DNA from 2 places in the Aristaeella lactis genome. Region 2 is predicted to be linked to the other one. Evidence: riboswitches for the same ligand, from Rfam matches in the RefSeq annotation. Region 2 holds a riboswitch; the other holds the start of a gene.
What was found. A riboswitch is a leader RNA that binds a small molecule or an ion and turns the genes downstream of it on or off. The one in region 2 is predicted to bind thiamine pyrophosphate.
Positions count from the first base shown of each region.

Region 1: it holds a riboswitch for thiamine pyrophosphate, as region 2 does, so the genes downstream of both, thiW (energy coupling factor transporter S component ThiW) here and JYE50_RS00285 (energy-coupled thiamine transporter ThiT) in region 2, are expected to answer to the same signal.

Region 1 is NZ_CP069421.1:251,000-259,868, forward strand. It holds gene JYE50_RS01180 (class I SAM-dependent methyltransferase) at 1-135, opposite strand, end outside; gene JYE50_RS01185 (2'-5' RNA ligase family protein) at 132-656, opposite strand; gene JYE50_RS01190 (ATP-binding protein) at 694-1,296, opposite strand; TPP riboswitch at 1,537-1,644, shown strand; gene thiW (energy coupling factor transporter S component ThiW) at 1,841-2,575, shown strand; gene thiM (hydroxyethylthiazole kinase) at 2,559-3,359, shown strand; gene thiE (thiamine phosphate synthase) at 3,356-4,015, shown strand; gene thiD (bifunctional hydroxymethylpyrimidine kinase/phosphomethylpyrimidine kinase) at 4,012-4,818, shown strand; gene thiC (phosphomethylpyrimidine synthase ThiC) at 4,839-6,143, shown strand; gene JYE50_RS01220 (NUDIX hydrolase) at 6,199-6,714, opposite strand; gene JYE50_RS01225 (GNAT family N-acetyltransferase) at 6,733-7,242, opposite strand; gene JYE50_RS01230 (class I SAM-dependent methyltransferase) at 7,239-8,087, opposite strand; gene JYE50_RS01235 (GNAT family N-acetyltransferase) at 8,074-8,616, opposite strand; gene JYE50_RS01240 (ABC transporter permease) at 8,701-8,869, opposite strand, start outside.
Region 2 is NZ_CP069421.1:59,175-68,043, reverse strand. It holds gene JYE50_RS00315 (GerMN domain-containing protein) at 1-90, opposite strand, end outside; gene JYE50_RS00310 (sensor histidine kinase) at 87-1,520, opposite strand; gene JYE50_RS00305 (response regulator transcription factor) at 1,531-2,223, opposite strand; gene JYE50_RS00300 (DUF3048 C-terminal domain-containing protein) at 2,368-3,654, opposite strand; gene JYE50_RS00295 (sodium:solute symporter family protein) at 3,758-5,350, opposite strand; T-box leader at 5,410-5,653, opposite strand; gene JYE50_RS00290 (thiamine diphosphokinase) at 5,726-6,346, opposite strand; TPP riboswitch at 6,507-6,607, shown strand; gene JYE50_RS00285 (energy-coupled thiamine transporter ThiT) at 6,693-7,385, shown strand; gene JYE50_RS00280 (LacI family DNA-binding transcriptional regulator) at 7,567-8,553, shown strand; gene JYE50_RS00275 (hypothetical protein) at 8,550-8,869, shown strand, end outside.

The DNA.
Region 1 (8,869 bases), 190 kb from region 2:
ACCGGGCGCGGCAAAGCGGTGGATATAATGCATGGTCACGGTATATTCCAGCTGTCCGTGACGGTTATTCTGAAGCCGGCTGTCTTCGTCAACCTGGTTATAGAATCCGCTGATGATCTCTTCTCTCGTGCTCATAGTTTATCATCCTCCAAAGTTTTCAGCTGTACTGAAAGAATATGCCGCGCGGGCCAGAATTCATACAGATGCAGGACGGATACTTTCCCTTCAAAGGGAGAGAAACCGCCGAGCACAGGGGAGAGGGCCTCCCGGATCACATCCGGCCTGTCGATCAGCAGTGTGGTATGGGCTGACCAGCTGAAGGTGTCCAGGCTGTCATTGAAGCTGTCCTTCAGGTCCAGCATTTCCCGGCCGGCCTCCGGTTTAATGAACAGCACGTCATTCTCCGGCAGCCGGAAAAGCCCGACATGGTTAAAAGAAACATCGAAAGCCCGCTGTGTATCCGCGATCCTCCGAAGGCGTTCCTTCAGGGCTTCTTCCTGATCGGTATGATATGAGCCCAGGGTGAAATGCATGGGAATGTTCTTTGTCTGGACACCGGAGAATCCCAGTTTATACAGCTTCTCCTGCATCCCGGCCAACGTCTTTTCCGTCCGGTCGTCATATCCGGCGAGGACGTATAATGCTTTGCCTGCCATACTTTTTCACCTCTGTCATCCAAAAGTTTTCTGTGCTTTACACACCGAAACGGTATTCTTTTTCGCTTTTATCATTGGGCACCAGGCCGAAGACTTCAATCACCCGGTCCGCGGCCCGGTCGGGAGTCAGATCCGTATTGTCGATCTTCAGATGGTTTTCAAACCAAACCTCGTTTTCATCCGAATTCAACTTGTGTCTTCGGGCATCCTTCAGCAGGTTATCCCTGCTCCAGGTTACATCCCGCTTGGAGGCTTTCCGCTCCATGCGGTGCGGGGTTTCGTTCCTCGCCAGCCTGGTTTCAAGGTCCGCGCTTAATTCAACAAAATAGAAACGGCCGCCGCCCTGCTCAAAAAGATCCTTCAGCTTTGACAGGTACTCCCGCTCTTCCGGAATATCAAAAGCGCAGACATAGGTGAAGATCAGGTCCACATTGTGCTTTACGGCCAGCTCAAAGGCCTTTTCCCTGAAAAAGGCGTTGAATTCCTTCTGGGCAGGGGTGGCAAACCCGAAGATCCGGTCTGACACCTCAATGCTGTCATGATTCATCATCATGTTATAGCGGAGCTTGTCCCGCAGGCTTTCCGCGACGGTCATTTTGCCGACTGCCTGGGGCCCGCAGATTACGATCAGATTTGCCATGTGATTCACCTGCCTTTCGGTTCTGTGAGGGTACGATGAACGAAAACCCGTAATACCGGTATATCCATGGAACTGAAAGTATTTCGCGCATCATAACAGAACACCATCGGCCTGTCAAGGGAAAAAACAGGGAATGGCTTTTTTATGTTTTCCGGAAAAACATCTTGTATTCTTCCCGGCGCAGGCATATAATCCATTTCCGGAGCAGGTACGGGACAGCATCCCGTTCCCGCACACCAACTGAATATGCAGGGGAGCTTGTGATGACAGGCTGAGAGGAAGGTTTCACCTTCGACCCTTAAACCTGATGTGGGTAATGCCGCCGTAGGAAGCTGAAGAACGGATACGTTTGTGCAGGAGAAAACCCCTGAAGGTTTTCTCCTGCTTTTTCATTATCCGCGTGAGCGGCGGGCTGAGGGGGAGCGCCCTGGGCTTTGTAATCCTGCGATGGGAACCCGTGTTTCGGGGTGAGAGGGGAAAAGTGATTCCCGACCGGGCGAAGCGTACAAGCTTCGTATTTCATATCGAAAAGGGGTTCACAAAAATGAGGAAGTCCGACGTTATCCTGAAACTGGTTGTCCTGTCCCTGCTGATTGCTCTTGGCGTGGTGATCTCGCCGATCCTTCGGGTGGAGGGAATGTGTCCGATGGCGCACCTGATCAATATTGTCTGTTCAGTTCTGATGGGTCCCTGGTATTCGCTGCTGTGCGCGACGGTGATCGGAATCATCCGCATGCTGACGATGGGGATTCCCCCGCTGGCGCTGACAGGCGCGGTTTTCGGGGCTTTCCTGTCCGGGGTATTCTATCGCATGTCCAAAGGAAAGATCCTTATAGCTGTGGCGGGTGAGATTATCGGAACCGGGATCATCGGCGCTCTGGCATCCTATCCGGTGATGACCCTGCTGTGGGGAAAGGAAGGGCTGAGCTGGCTTTTCTATGTGCCCTCCTTTATCTGCGGAACGCTGATTGGCGGAAGCATCGCGTATGTGTTCCTGCGCAAGCTGGCATCCAACGGTATGCTGGCCAGGATGCAGCGGTCTGTGGGATCCGCGGCCTATCACGACCAGATGAGCGTACGGGCTGACGCGCTGACCATCGCAGCATTGGGAGGAATTCTCTGGGTGGTAATCAAGGTGGCTTCCACCGCTTTCGGCCTGACATCTCCCGCCTGGAATACCGCTGCTTATGCTGCTCCTGCAGCCGCGGCGGCTGCGGGTTTGATCTACTATGTATGCAAAACAAAGAAGGTAAGGGAAGCAAATGCGAAGACTGAGTGAAATACGCGGCGCGGTGAGGGAAAACAGACCGCTGATTCACTGCATCACCAATCCGATCTCCATCAACCAGTGCGCCAACACGGTGCTGGCTGCCGGTGCGCGCCCGATCATGGCGGAGCATCCGGCGGAGGTGGATGAGATCACGGAATCAGCGGACGCGCTGGTGCTGAATACCGGAAACATCACTGACGTGAGGATGGTTTCCATGGAAATCTCCCTGCAGGCAGCTGCCAGAGAAGGAATCCCGGTTGTTCTTGACGCGGTGGGCACCGCGTGCTCCGGACTGCGGCGCGGCTTTGTGCTGAAGCTGCTGGAGACGGCGGCTCCGGCAGTGCTCAAGGGAAACTATTCGGAGATCTATGCGCTGTATCATGCGGCTTATCATTCCCCCGGGGTGGACGCGGACGGCGAACTGGATGAGGCTACGGTGCTGGATGCGGCCCGTGAACTGGCAAAGAGATATGGTACGGTGGTCCTGGCCAGCGGAAAAACGGATATCGTCACGGACGGCGTAAAAACCGCAAGGATCAAAAACGGTACGCCGCAGCTTGCGGCTGTGACAGGCACAGGATGCATGCTCGGGGTGCTTTGCGGCGTATTCCTGTCCGCCTGCCCGGGAATGGAAGCGGCTTCTGCCGCCTGCGTCATGCTGGGCGTCTGCGGGCAGCTTGCTGAAACGGAAAAGGGCAGCGGTACCTTTATGGTCAGCCTGCTGGATGCCCTGTCCACGGTTACGGACGCACAGCTGGAAAACAATATGAGCACGGAGGAAACAGCATTGTGAAGCAGTTTGATACAAGCCTGTATTTCATCACTGACAGCACAGGATTCGGAGAGGAGGAATTCCTCAGCCGGGTGGAGGCGGCCCTGCAGGGCGGTGTGACCATCCTGCAGATCCGTGAGAAGAGCAGGAGTACCCGGGAATACATTGCCCTTGCTGAAAAAGTTCACGCGCTCACCCGGCAGTACGGCGTTCCGCTGATTATTGACGACCGGGTGGACGTTGCGCTGGCCGTGGACGCGGAGGGCGTGCACCTGGGCGCGGAGGACATGACAGTTGCCGCGGCCCGGAAGATCCTGGGGACGGAAAAGATCATCGGGGCAACGGCCAAAACGGTGCCCTGGGCGCTGGATGAGGAAGCCCAGGGAGCGGACTACCTGGGCGTTGGCGCCATCTATCCCACAACCACGAAAGTGAAGACCGTCCTGACATCTACCGATACCCTGCGGGATATCTGTGAGGCTGTTTCCATTCCGGTCAACGCCATCGGCGGCCTGAACCGGGATAACATTGACGTACTTGCCGGAATCCCCATTGCCGGCATCTGTGCCGTATCGGCCATCATGAAGGCGGAAAACCCGAGGACAGCCGCTGAAGGACTGAAAGCCAGAGCCCGGGAGCTCGGCCTGATCCGGGGGAAAGGAGAAACAGGGGCATGAAAACAGCTTTGACCATCGCGGGAAGCGATTCCAGCGGAGGCGCCGGGATCCAGGCGGACCTGAAGACCATGACGATGAACGGTGTTTATGCCATGAGCGCGATCACAGCCCTGACAGCCCAGAATACCACCGGCGTGAGGGCCATCATGGAGGTGACACCCGAATTCCTGCAGCAGCAGATTGACGCGGTGTTTGAGGATATCCGGCCGGATGCGGTGAAGATCGGCATGGTATCCTCCGGGGAGCTGATCCGGGTGATCGCGGAACGGCTGCGGTTTTACCGGGCAGGGAATGTGGTGGTTGATCCTGTGATGGTGGCTACTTCCGGTTCCGCCCTGATGAAAACAGACGCGGTGCAGACCCTGATGGATGAGCTGCTGCCCCTGGCTGAGCTGGTCACGCCCAATATTCCAGAGGCGGAGATCCTCTCCGGCATGAGCATCCGTACCGCGGAGGACATGGAAAAGGCGGCAAAGCAGATCAGTGGTGACCGTCACTGCGCGGTGCTGCTGAAGGGCGGTCACAGCATTAACGATGCCAATGACCTGCTCTGCGAAGACGGGAAAATCACCTGGTTTGAAGGGAAGCGGATCGATAATCCCAATACCCATGGGACCGGCTGTACGCTGTCCAGCGCCATTGCCGCCAACCTGGCGAAAGGATTTGCCCTGGATGAGTCTGTACGGAGGGCAAAGGAATACATTTCCGGCGCGCTGGGGGCGATGCTGGACCTGGGAAAAGGCGCCGGTCCGATGAAGCATAATTTTGACCTGAATTCCCGGTTTGCCGAAGAAGCAAATTAACCTGAAAGGAACGAAGACCAATGAGAGATTACACGACCCAGATGGATGCCGCACGGAAGGGCATCATTACCCCGGAAATGAAGGCGGTTGCCGCTAAGGAATACAGGACAGAGCAGGAGATCCGGGAACTGGTCGCCAAAGGCCAGGTTGCCATCTGCGCCAACCGGCTTCATACCTGTATCAACCCGAACGGCGTAGGCTCCATGCTCAGGACGAAGATCAACGTGAACCTGGGGGTGTCCCGGGACTGCAAGGATTATGACATTGAGATGCAGAAGGTGATGGCCGCTGTGGACATGGGCGCGGAAGCGATCATGGACCTGTCCAGCCACGGCAACACACAGCCTTTCCGGCGGAAACTGACCGCGGAGTGCCCTGCCATGATCGGAACGGTACCGGTTTATGACAGCGTGATCCATTACCAGCGGGACCTGGCGACCCTGACCGCGAAGGATTTCATTGACGTGGTCCGCCTGCACGCGGAGGACGGTGTGGACTTTGTGACCCTGCACTGCGGTATTACCCGCAAGACCATTGAACAGATCAAAAAGCACAAGCGGAAGATGAATATCGTTTCCCGCGGCGGCTCCCTGGTCTTTGCCTGGATGAGCATGACAGGAGAGGAGAACCCGTTCTATAAATACTATGACGAGATCCTGGAAATCTGCCGGGAATATGACGTGACCATCTCCCTGGGGGATGCCTGCCGCCCAGGCTGCCTGGCGGATGCCAGCGACGTGTGCCAGATCGAGGAACTTGTCCGCCTGGGCGAACTGACCAAGCGGGCCTGGGAGAAGGATGTGCAGGTGATGGTGGAAGGCCCCGGACACATGCCGATGGACCAGATCGAAGCCAATATGAAGCTGCAGCAGACCATCTGCATGGGAGCGCCTTTCTATGTGCTCGGGCCGCTGGTGACGGATATCGCTCCCGGATACGATCATATCACTTCCGCCATCGGCGGGGCGATCGCCGCTGCATCCGGCGCGGCGTTCCTCTGCTATGTCACCCCGGCGGAGCATCTGGCCCTTCCGAATGTGGAAGATGTGAAGCAGGGCATCATCGCCTCCAGGATCGCTGCCCATGCGGCGGATATTGCCAAAAAGATCCCGCATGCCAGAGATATGGATGACCGGATGGCGGAGGCCAGGCGGACCTTTGACTGGGAACAGCAGTGGGAATGCTCCATTGATCCGGCAACCGCCAAAGCGATCCGGGACAGCAGGGCCCCCGAACACGAGGATACCTGTTCCATGTGCGGCAAATTCTGCGCGGTCAGGAGCATGAACAAGGCCCTGAACGGCGAGTATATTGATATCCTGTAAGCGGAAAAGAAAGAAGGCCGCCGGTTCGTTTTTTCGAACCGGCGGCCTTTGGTATTTACAGGTATTTTTCGGCGATCAGCATTTCCAGGATCCGGGCTTCCCGTTCAAACATCAGCCCGTTGTAAGGGCTGGATTTTACATTCCGGTTCTTTTGGATCGCAGACTGCGGATCCATGAACTCCAGCCGATACCCTTCACCGGATTCATAGCTGTCCAGATCCTGGGAAACCGTTTCATCCAGCGCGTCACAGAGGTAGTAATAGTTGTCCTGCACAAAGCACTCGGCGGGATCACTGTCGCTTTTCTGGATCCTGTGAACAAGACTGTATTCCTTCACAGAATCCAGAATAACGGTCAAACCTGCTTCTTCCCGGGTTTCCCGGATCATGGCCTCCACCGGGTTTTCCCCGACTTCGATGCCGCCGCCGGGGAATTTGTAATAATCATATTTCAGGCTGTGGACCATCGCCACTTTCCCGTTCCGGATAATAATGCTCCTGGCGGAGTTCCGGACAAAGGAGCGGGTGCATTCCGCGTAATCGTGCAGGTCCATTTCAAACAGAAGACGCATTGTTCAGCCTCCGGATGTTTATTCTGCCGGTTCTCCGATGATTTTGCCCATATAGTACTCATCTATGAGAGAACCATTGACCTTCATGGCTTTGGGACGTATGCCTTCCACCCGGAAACCGTTCTTTTCATACAGGGCTTTGGCGCTCCCGTTCGGGCACTCAACGGTGAGCTCCAGACGGACAATACCGCTTGCTGCGGCCCATTCATCCAGCTGCCGGAAAAACGCTGTTCCGATGCCCCGGTGCCGGTAAGATTCACGGATCCCGACAACAATATAAGCTGTATGCCGGATCCGGTTCATCTTTCCGCGCTCTGCCCAGAGAAAGCCGACGAGCTCCCCGTTTTTGCTTTCAGCGGCCAGCAGGAAATCGCCTCCGGACAGTGCCTCAAGCACACGAGTCCGGAAACCTTCCGGATCGCGGCGTTCTCCGGGCTCGTACATCATATATTCCGTCTCTTCATCCAGCAAGCACATCATATGATAGAATGCCGGGATATCTTTTTCTGTCAGTTCCCTGATGGTCATGCAATCTCCCCAAAGGCCTGCTTATGCCTGGTGCCGATATAGACGGCATGGCAGCAGGTTTCGATGATGGCTTTGTCTTCCGCGGTTTGGTTGATCAGCCCGATAATGATATTGAACATCTCCGGGTCTTTTTCAGCCAGGCTGCAGAGCATTTCTTCCCGGCCGTAACCGAAGCTGCGGAGGGAACGGATCAGCTTTTTGCTGAAACCGCAGTTTTTAAACAGCTCATCAATTTCGTCGGAAGAAGGATAATATCCTTCCTGGAAGCCCCAGGGAGCCATATTGTTGAACTTGCCGGAACGGAAAACCCCCACCATATTTTCCCTGTTAACCTGGCGCGGGTCGCGGAAGAACCTGTCAACAATGGCAATGCTGCCGGTGAGATATGGGATAAAGCTGGCGATAACTGTTCCGCCGGGCTTCAATACCCTGTACACCTCGGACACGCACTGTTTCCGCTCGGATTCCTCGATCAGGTGGTACAACGGCCCGAGCAGCAATACGGCATCGAACTGACCATCGCTGTACATATTCAGATCTGTCGCGTTCACAACGTCACAGGCGATGAGATTATCGGCTCCGGTCTCTGCCTTTTCCTGCTTTGCCTGTTCGATCAGGTCGGGGGACAGGTCGGCCAGGACGACCTTATATCCTTCCGCGGCGAGGGGGAAGGCATAGGCACCGGCGCCGCCGCCCAGGTCGAGTATGGTGCCGCCTTTGGGCAGATGCTCCTTCAGAATATCCATGGTCATCATATATTCCAGCTTGCCATGGCTGCTGTTGGCCAGGCGGTTCTTTTCATCGAAGTTTTTGTAGTAATCCTTTACCCTTTCAAAATTCGTCATTTTCTTTTCCTCCTTCAGAATATAAGTGACTGGGAAGTGTACTGTGTTTACAGGTTCCTGGCCAGAAACAATCATCCGGCGCGGGATTCATATCCGCGTCCATGGCGCAGGGATCAGCATGGCAGTCCTTGATCTTTTCGGTGAAGCCCATGCGGTGATACAGCCTGACGTTGAGCTCCTCTTCCGGGCCGACACCGATGGTGACACGCCGGAAACCGGCGGCTTTCAGGTCGGCCAGGACGGTCTCCATGAGCCGTGTGCCAAGGCCGCGGCCCCGGTATTCCTTTTCGATCCGGAAGGCACACAGGTAGGCGGTGGTTTTTCCGTCCGCGAAATCCCGGTCAAAGGGGATATCCCGGAAGACATACAGTTCGCCGATCAGCTTTCCGTCATGCTCCATCGTCCAGAAAACCGCGTTTCCTGATTCGATGTTCTGATAAAAGTATTTCGCCGTATTGGATGCTTTGCTGAGATCATCGTATTCCCAAAGACTCAGCATTTCACCGGCGGACGCTTTCCTGATCTGCATTTTGTTTCTCTCCAATGTATCTGATAGGGAAAAGATTTACCGCATCATTATACAGGAGAGAACCGCCGCGGAAAAGCCTTTTGATCAGAACATATCAAACCGGCCGGTGCGCTGCGCGGTGCGCTCCGCAAAACCGAACACCGCCCGTGCCAGCAGCGCGTACGCGGCACCGGTGGCCAGCTCTCCCAGCAGCAGGACCGCAAACCGGCTGTGATCCGGCTGGAACAGCAGGTTCATAGCGGAGATCGATTTG
Region 2 (8,869 bases):
ATGCTTTTCCTCCATGCTGCTGTCTGTACAGCCCGTCAGCAGGAAAAGGAGGCAGAAAGCCGTCAGCAGGCTGATCACTCTTCTTTTCACGGCGTTTCTCCTTCCTGCGGGAACGTCACCACAAACTCCGAACCCTTTCCGGGTTCGCTGTGAACGGAAATGCTTCCGCCGTGCATTTTCACCATCTGTTTCACAATGCTCAGGCCAAGTCCCGTACCGCCGGTATCCCTGCCCCGTGCTTTGTCCACCCTGTAGAAACGTTCAAAAATATGTTCCTGGTCTTCCTTCGGAATACCCACGCCGTTATCCTTCACACGCCAGACAATGTCGCCGTCTTCCTCCCGCAGGGATACGGAGATGGTTCCCTCTTCCGGCGTGTACTTGATGGCGTTATCCATCAGATTGTAGATGATCTGGTTCAGTTTGCTCCTGTCCCCGTACAGGTACAGGCCGCCCTCCACGTCCTCGGAAATCACCTGGTGATTCTGTTCCGCGGCAGGCGTAAGCATCCTGATCGTTTCCAGCGTCAGCTCACTCATGTCCACGCAGTCCCGTTTCATATCTTCCTTGTTGTCCAGCCGTGTCAGCACCAGCAGATCCGTAACAATTCCCGTCAGCCGGTCGATCTCATGATTCATATCCTTCATGAAATCCACCCGGACCTCTTCCGGCATATCCGGCTGATAGATCATGGATTCAAGCAGGATCTTCATGGTCGCCAGCGGCGTCTTCAGTTCGTGGCTTGCATTGGAAACAAACTGGTTCCTTGATTTATCCAGACTTTCAAGCTGAGCAGCCATCGTGTTATAGTTTTCCGCCAGTTCCCGCAGCTCCCCGCTGCCCCGTACAGGCACACGGACGCTCAGGTCGCCTTTTCCCATCTTCCTCATGGTCCGGCTGACCGCCGTGATCGGATTCGTCAGAATCCGGCTCAGGATCAGCGCCACAACCAGGGCTGCCACCGCGATCATGGCAAATATGCTGAGAAGCTGCACACGGACAGACTTCAGGGAATCCATCAGCTTCTGGACGCGGCCCACATACAGGGCTACGCCTATTCTTCCCTGGTACCCCTCTATTTCACGGGCACTGTAGGCTACATACTCAGCGCCGCGTTCTCCGCTCATTGCTTCCACAATGGCTTTTCCGGGAGAATGGATGTTATAGGCTTCCTTTTCCCCTGCCAGGACCCGGAGCACCTCATCCACCTGCACCCGCTGTCCGCACAGGGTCTGGAAGGTGTCATACTGGATCTTGCCGTCATTATCGATCAGCATCAGCCGGCCGTCCATGGTGGCAGCGTGGTCCTCCAGCAGTTCGTTCAGCTCATTGGCGGAAACAGACTGAAAATAATAGGCCGCGTCTATCGCCAGCTTCTCTGTTTTGAGGCTGTCATCCCGCTTCCTCTGATCAAACAGATATTGACTGACCAGCCCGGTCAGGCTGGTCGCCGCAACAAAAAAAGAAATGCCTACAATGAGAAAAAAGGCCAGCAGGATTTTCCACCTGATGCTGGCCATAAAAGCGAGTTTAGTCCTGATCCGTGAAATAGTAACCAACTCCCCATTTGGTAAAGATGAATTCAGGCTTTGATGTGTCCCGTTCAATCTTTTCCCTCAGACGGCGGATATGGACGTCCACCGTACGGGCATCGCCGGCATAGTCATATTTCCAGACCGTTTCGAGCATCTGCTCTCTGCTGAACACAGTGCCGCGATTGGTTACGAACATCTGGAGCAGGTCAAATTCCTTGGCTGTCAGCTTGATGTCTTTTCCGCCAAGGGTAACGCTCCGCTTGATCAGGTTCACTTCCATATCGTGGACCCGGATCACCCGGTGTTCCTGCTGCTGGACGCTGCCGGAAACACGGCGGAGGATCGTCTTGATCCGCGCTTTGACTTCAAGAATATTGAAGGGTTTGGTCATATAATCATCCGCGCCGTATTCAAGCCCGAGGATCTTATCCATATCCTCACCCTTGGCGGTCAGCATGATGATCGGAACATCACTGCGTTCACGGATCCGCTGGCAGACAGCAATACCGTCCAGTTTCGGCAGCATCACATCCAGAAGGATAAGGTCAAAAGACCCTGCTTCAAACTTGGACAGGGCTTCCTCGCCATCCATGGCGCTGTCTGTTTCGTAGCCTTCCTGCTCCAGCGTATATTTCAGGCCTTTCAGGATCAGAGGCTCGTCATCCACAAGGAGGATCCTTTTACCCACTGAAAACACCCTTTCGTAACCAATACTGGGTAAATTGTATAATAATTATTAGAAAAAAGCAAGGGTTTGTTACAAAGCATTGTAAAAACTGTAACGAAAAAAGGAAACCGCCTCATGGCGGTTTCCTTTGGTTACATTGTAAAATTATTCGTATTTCACACTGCAGTCTGTGTTCTTGTTCATCTTTCCGCCGTGGGAAGACTGGAGGTAAGGCATCAGGATGATCAGTGTCCGGCCTTTCTGCAGCTTGATTTCATTACCGTCTTCACCGTAGAAAACAGTCCGGCTGTTGTCATCGGTCCGTTCCCAGACGCCCTGGTAGTGTTTGCCGGCCATGAAGTAATCGGCGTTTCCTTTGCCCACCAGTTCCGGATCAGGCCGGGTGCTTTCGATCCAGTTCATGCGGATGCTCTGGACGATCACGTTGTTGAAGGTGATGATCTCGTTTTCATCACGGCTTTCCGCAACGATCTTCTTCACGGATTCGCCCTGGCTGTTCTTGACCTTCTTGATCACCGGGTTCACCAGCACGGTGTCCTTGTAGGGAAGGTCTTCATGATTTTTAACGTAGTTGTAACGGATGTAGGCATTGAGCTCGGAATCGTATTCCATACGGTTGTCCGTCTCATACTTATTGCCGTGGGACACATAGATGATGTTCGCGGTATCGCCGCCGTCCGGCACATCATCCGTAAACAGCCAGGTGTGATTGGCAGGAACATTGTCCTTCGGAACGATGTTCTTCACAATGTCCGCCAGCATGAAGATCTCGCTGTTCGCGCTTTCAATGCCGCTGAGGCGCCATACATAGTCTTCCCAGCACTTGGGATAGTCGCCGACGTACACTACGCCCGGATCGCTCGGAGTGGCGCCCTGCGGGTTCTTAACACCCAGCCTGCGCCATTCACCGGGAACGTCCGCGGAGGAATACCCGGAGGTGCAGAACGCGCATCCCCATTCCTGCCGGAGGCGGCAGTGGGTCAGGCGTGTGCTGCGGACAAAGCCGACATAGTCCGGAATCGTATCAGAGAAGACCATGGTCATACGGCTTTCACCGCCGCCGCGCTTCTGAACGGCTTCATAGACCACGTCGGAATAGGATCCGTTGACCGGAGCAACAATATACAGCTTGCCGTTCTTGGAAACTCCGATGCCGTTGCCGGAGTTGGAGATCTGCACCATGATCGGCTGGTATTGGCCGGTCACGGCCACACCCAGGAACCCGTCGGGTGCATCGATCTCATCCAGGGCCCGGCCGGTAGTGGGGCTGTAACCTTCACCGATGACTTCGTCAGCGCTTTGGTTCAGGCCGGCACGGTTGATATTGATATTGCGTTCGGTAACTCCGTCAATTTCAGTCGGATCTGCCAGCGCCGCTGACACTCCCGCAAGCATAGAAAGGGCAAGAATCAGACTCAGGATCTTTTTCATTCAGATATCCCTCCTGTATGTGTACATACTGTAAAAACCTCAGATATGTTATCACACAACGGGAAAAATGTCAAACTTTTGTAACATTTGGAAAAGACATTTCTTATTCTTCCGTCTCAATGGAATCCTTTGCCGCGACAATGACCTTCCGCTGGTAGCAGGAGAAGATGCTGTCAACCTCATCCCTGTCCGGAGCCTTGAACAGCATGCTGACTGCGGGAACGATCACCAGGCCTGCCAGCATACAGAATGCGCCGGCATTGATGGGAGAAGCCAGGAAGCCCAGGTTCAGGCTCAGCACCTTCAGGTTCACCAGCATGTCAATGATCATAAAGACAGAGGAGAACAGCATGGCAGCCCAGCAGCCCTGCTTTGTGGTGCGCTTCCAGTACAGTCCGTAGAGGAAGGGGGCCAGGAAAGCACCGGCCATCGCGCCCCAGCTGACGCCCATAGCCTGGGCGATAAAGGCTACACTTGAATTTGCCTGAACAATTGCCAGCGCCGCGGAGATCACAATAAACACCACGATCAGCACCCGCATAACCAGCAGCTGCTTTTTCTCGTCCATTTCCTTAACAACGCGGCCCTTGAGCAGATCCAGGGTCACTGTGGAGGAGGAAGTCAGCACCAGGGAGGACAGGGTGGACATGGAGGCGGAAAGCACCAGGATGATTACGACCGCGATCAGGAAGGGAGACAGGGTTTTCAGCATGGTCGGAATGACGTTGTCAAAACCGCCCGCGGGAGTTCCGCCTTCCGCCGCACCGAGTTCTGCGGCAAACAGCCGGCCAAATCCGCCCAGGAAATAGCATCCGCCCGCAACCACCATCGCGAACACGGTGGAGATAATGGTTCCTTTATGGATATGTGCTTCACTCTTGATCGCATAGAACTTGCCGACCATCTGGGGAAGGCCCCAGGTACCCAGGGATGTCAGGATGACCACACCAAACAGGCTCAGCGGATCAGGCCCGAAGAAGGAATTGAAGATGCCCGGAACGGATCCGTTTGCGATGCCCGCGTCCTGTGCGGCAGCCAGCCCCTGCAGAGAAGCCATGAAGCCGCCCTTGCTTCCGAGTACCGCGGCAATCACCGCGACGATACCCACCAGCATGATCAGGCCCTGGATAAAGTCATTCACCGCGGTGGCCATATAGCCGCCGACGATCACATAAATGGCAGTCAGCACCGCCATAACGATCACGCAGACAGAATAATCCACGTTGAAAGCCATATTGAACAGGCGGCTCAGGCCGTTATACAGGGAAGCTGTATAAGGGATCATAAAGATGAAAATAATAATGGAAGCCGCGATCTTCAGGGAAGGCGCCGAGAAGCGCTTGCTGAAGAAGTCCGGCATAGTTGCACTGGAAAGGTGCTGGGTCATGATCCGGGTACGCCGGCCAAGGATAACCCACGCCATCAGGGAACCGATGAGTGCGTTGCCGATACCGACCCATGTGGCAGCAATACCGAATTTCCAGCCAAACTGTCCGGCATAGCCGACAAAAATAACAGCAGAGAAATAGGATGTACCGTAAGCAAAGGCTGTCAGCCAGGGACCAACGCTCCGTCCGCCGAGCACGAAACCGTTCACATCGGTGGAGTGCTTCCTGCAGTAGAAGCCCACATAGACCATGACGCCAAAGAAGACCAGAAGCATACCGAGTTTGAGTGCCAGATCGCCGAATGCCATAAGTTTTCCTTCTTTCCGGGGTACCGTTTCATGAAAAAAGCCCCTGTGTCCGTCTGGACACAGAGGGCGAATAATCATCGCGGTACCACCTCTTATTTTGCCGTTCCGTCGGAAACGGCCTCCGGATACTTTCATATCCTTTGCGCTGTATCGGGCGCCCCCGGCTCTCCTACTACCCTGTCGGGATTCAGATAACAGCTCCGGAGAGTATTTCGGTTCAACAGCTCCGGCTGCCTCACACCGCCCGGCAGCTCTCTGTACGGAATACCTGTTTACTTACTGGATCTCCTTCATCGCAACGCCATGGTATTACGGAAGCCGGGCTCCGTCAAGGGGAGAGTTCCTGAAAGAACAAGAAACAAACAATCTGCTTCATTATATAACCTTCACAAGCAGCAGTCTTCCCTCCCGCACGTAAACCTGCGCGGTTCTGCCCGGCAAAACCTCATTGCTGATCCCGTACTGGTATTCGCTGGTGATCTCCCCGTCCGTAAGCGGGTATTTGGCGTTTCGGATGCTGATGCCCTTTGCGGTTCCGCTGATATTCAGCAGGGAGAAATACGAACAGCTGTCCTCCACTTCCGCGGGCACACGGGAGACAACGCTCATCTCCGAATAATCATCCAGGATCCGTGCGGGAATATCCAGGGAGTCCAGGTACAGCAGCAGGGAGATATTCCCGAAAGTGTGGTCAAACCGTTCTCCCGTCACTCCAACCAGGAGAAACTCCCTGTATCCGCGCCGGACGGCTTCCTTCACGGCGTAAACCGTATCCGTATCATCCTTTTCCCGTGGCAGCACGATCGTTTCAATATCAGTTTCCGGTTTTTCATGGGAGTCAAAGTCACCTACGATCAGGTTTGGTTCCCTTCCGATCTCCGGTATGTGTTTCAGGCCGCCGTCACAGTACACCAGCCAGTCATCCTTCCGCAGGCTTTCGCGGATCCGCTGGTACCGGCGGATTTCAGCTCCTCCGATGATCACACATCTCTGCACCGGCTGCACCTTCCTTTCCTGTCACAGAGACAGGGTAATCCCCTGCCCTGAAACCGTCAAGTCTTCTTTTCGGCAATCTCCTGTGCGAATCATGTTCCTGTACCGTATTCCTGTTGACAAACAAGGGGCGGGTGATATAATGACGCTGTTCCGACGCGAACATTGACGCTGGGGGGGCCGGTATCCGGCTGAGAAGGCATACGCCTGACCCTTGGAACCTGTGTAGGTAATCCTACCGTAGGGAAGCGGCCGTCATCAAACCAAACCGCTTCCCGCATGTCATCGCGCATGTGGGATTTTTGTTTGCTCGCACACCGGAAACTAACAGAATTCGGAGGGTTTGATTATGTTTTCCTGGATGTTCACCTCTGCCCTGGCTGAAGAAGCTGCCGAAACCGCCGCTTCCGAACCCACCTGGCTGCAGAAAGCCTTTGAAAAATTCGCTGAAACGCCCCTGACCGTCTGGATCGCCCTGGCTGTCCTGGTCGCACTGGGTGCCATTCTCCTGACCATCTCCAAAACTTCCCGCAAATGGGACGCGAGGATGCTGTCCTTCGGAGCACTTTCCGTTGCGTTGTCCTTTGTGCTCAGCTGCATCCGGCTGTACAGGATGCCCCAGGGCGGTTCCGTAACTCCTGCCAGCATGCTGCCGATCATGCTTTTCTCCGCCGCGTACGGGGTAGGCCCTGGCCTGCTGACCGGTCTGGTCTACGGCGTGCTGCAGTATCTCCAGGGCGGATGGTTCCTGAATGTCTGGCAGTTCGCGCTGGATTACCTGCTGGCCTTCGCTGCCCTTGGTCTGGCCGGTCTGTCCCGGAAGATGCCTGAAAAGTGGGGGCTCTATGCCGCCATGGTCATTGCCGCCCTCGGCCGCGCCCTTTCCGCCACGCTGGCTGGTATCATGTTCTGGGAAACCGCCCCGGTAGCAAGCCTGGTATATAACGGAACTTACCTGATCCCCGAAATTGTGATCTGCATCATCCTGGCTTTCATTATTGCAAAGCCTGTTATGAGGATCATGAAATCCGCTTCAAGGTAATCATCATTATATACATTTTGCAGAACGGCTTACATAAAGCCGTTCTTTTTTGGCCGTTTTTTGTCTCATTTTTGCAAAATGTTACATTTTGACCGGATAAGTAGTTGACATCGGTTACATAATACTGTATGATATGAAAAAACAGTAAACGTTTTCACGGCCAGAAAGGAGATTTTTAATCATGGTCAGGCTGAAGGACATAGCTGAGGTTTGCGGTGTTTCGGTTGCAACGGTTTCCCGTGCTCTGAATGGATTAACAAGCGACAGTAAGGAGAGAACTGCTTTTATCGTCCAGACCGCAAAGGATATGGGCTATTATCCCAATGCGGCCGCCCGGACGCTGAAAACAAGCAGGTCCAACAATCTGGGAATCATCTATGAAGATCGTATGAACCACGAATACTTCAGCGCCCTCTTTGACGAACTGCGCCGTGAAGCGGAAAGGCACAGCTATGACCTGACTTTCCTGGGCCGGGGCAATTACACCGATAAAAACTACTATGAGCATGCCCGCCAGCGGAGCCTGGACGGCGTGATCGTGGTGCAGGCCGACTTTGAATCCGCCGGCATCATCCGGCTGGCCACCAGCAGCATCCCCACCGTCATCGTGGATCATGCCTATGACGGATGCGACTGCGTCGCCAGTGACAACCGCACAAGTATGGAACAGATTGTTCGCCATGTCTATGACCGCGGACACCGCCGGATCGCCTTTATCCAGGGTGAAAAAGGTGCAGTCAGCCGTGAGCGTCTTGCAGGATTTTATAAGATCTGTGCAGAACTTGGATTACGTGTTCCTGTGGAATATGTCCAGGAAGGGCACTTCCACAACGCCGCAGACTGTGCGGAATGCATCATGAAACTCCTCCAGCTCAAGGATAAGCCCACCTGCGTCCTCTGCCCCGATGACTACAGCTGTCTCGGAGCGCTGTGGCAGCTGAAGGCCCAGGGCATCAATGTGCCGGAGGATATCAGCCTGGTTGGCTATGACGGAATCCTCGTCAGCCAGATGATTTCTCCCTGCCTCACCACCTACCGGCAGGATACGGCGCGTATCGCACAGGAAGTGTTCAATCTGATGATCGACTCGATCGAATTCCCGGAAAGCCATGTGCCGAAGCTGGTCACGGTTTCCGGCAAACTCGTAGAGGGAGAAACTGTTGGATGAAACTGACAATCCGGCAAGTGCCGCTTTTCCTGTTACTGCTGATTCTTCTCTTTTCTGTTCTTCCCGCCCCTGTGGTTGGTGAGGACGCTCCACCTGAAGAAATTGTTGATGAAGTGCTGCTGGACTCCGACCCTGAGGAAACCGACGGGGAGGAGACCGGCAGCACTGCCCGTGATGCCCTGATTGATGACATCATTGACCTGGGAGAATCCCTGTATAAAAAAGCCAACGGGAAATCCCAGCGGGCCCATTACAAAAGCGATATCTATATCTGCAAAAACTTCACGGTCTACCTGTTCCGCCAGAACCGGGACAA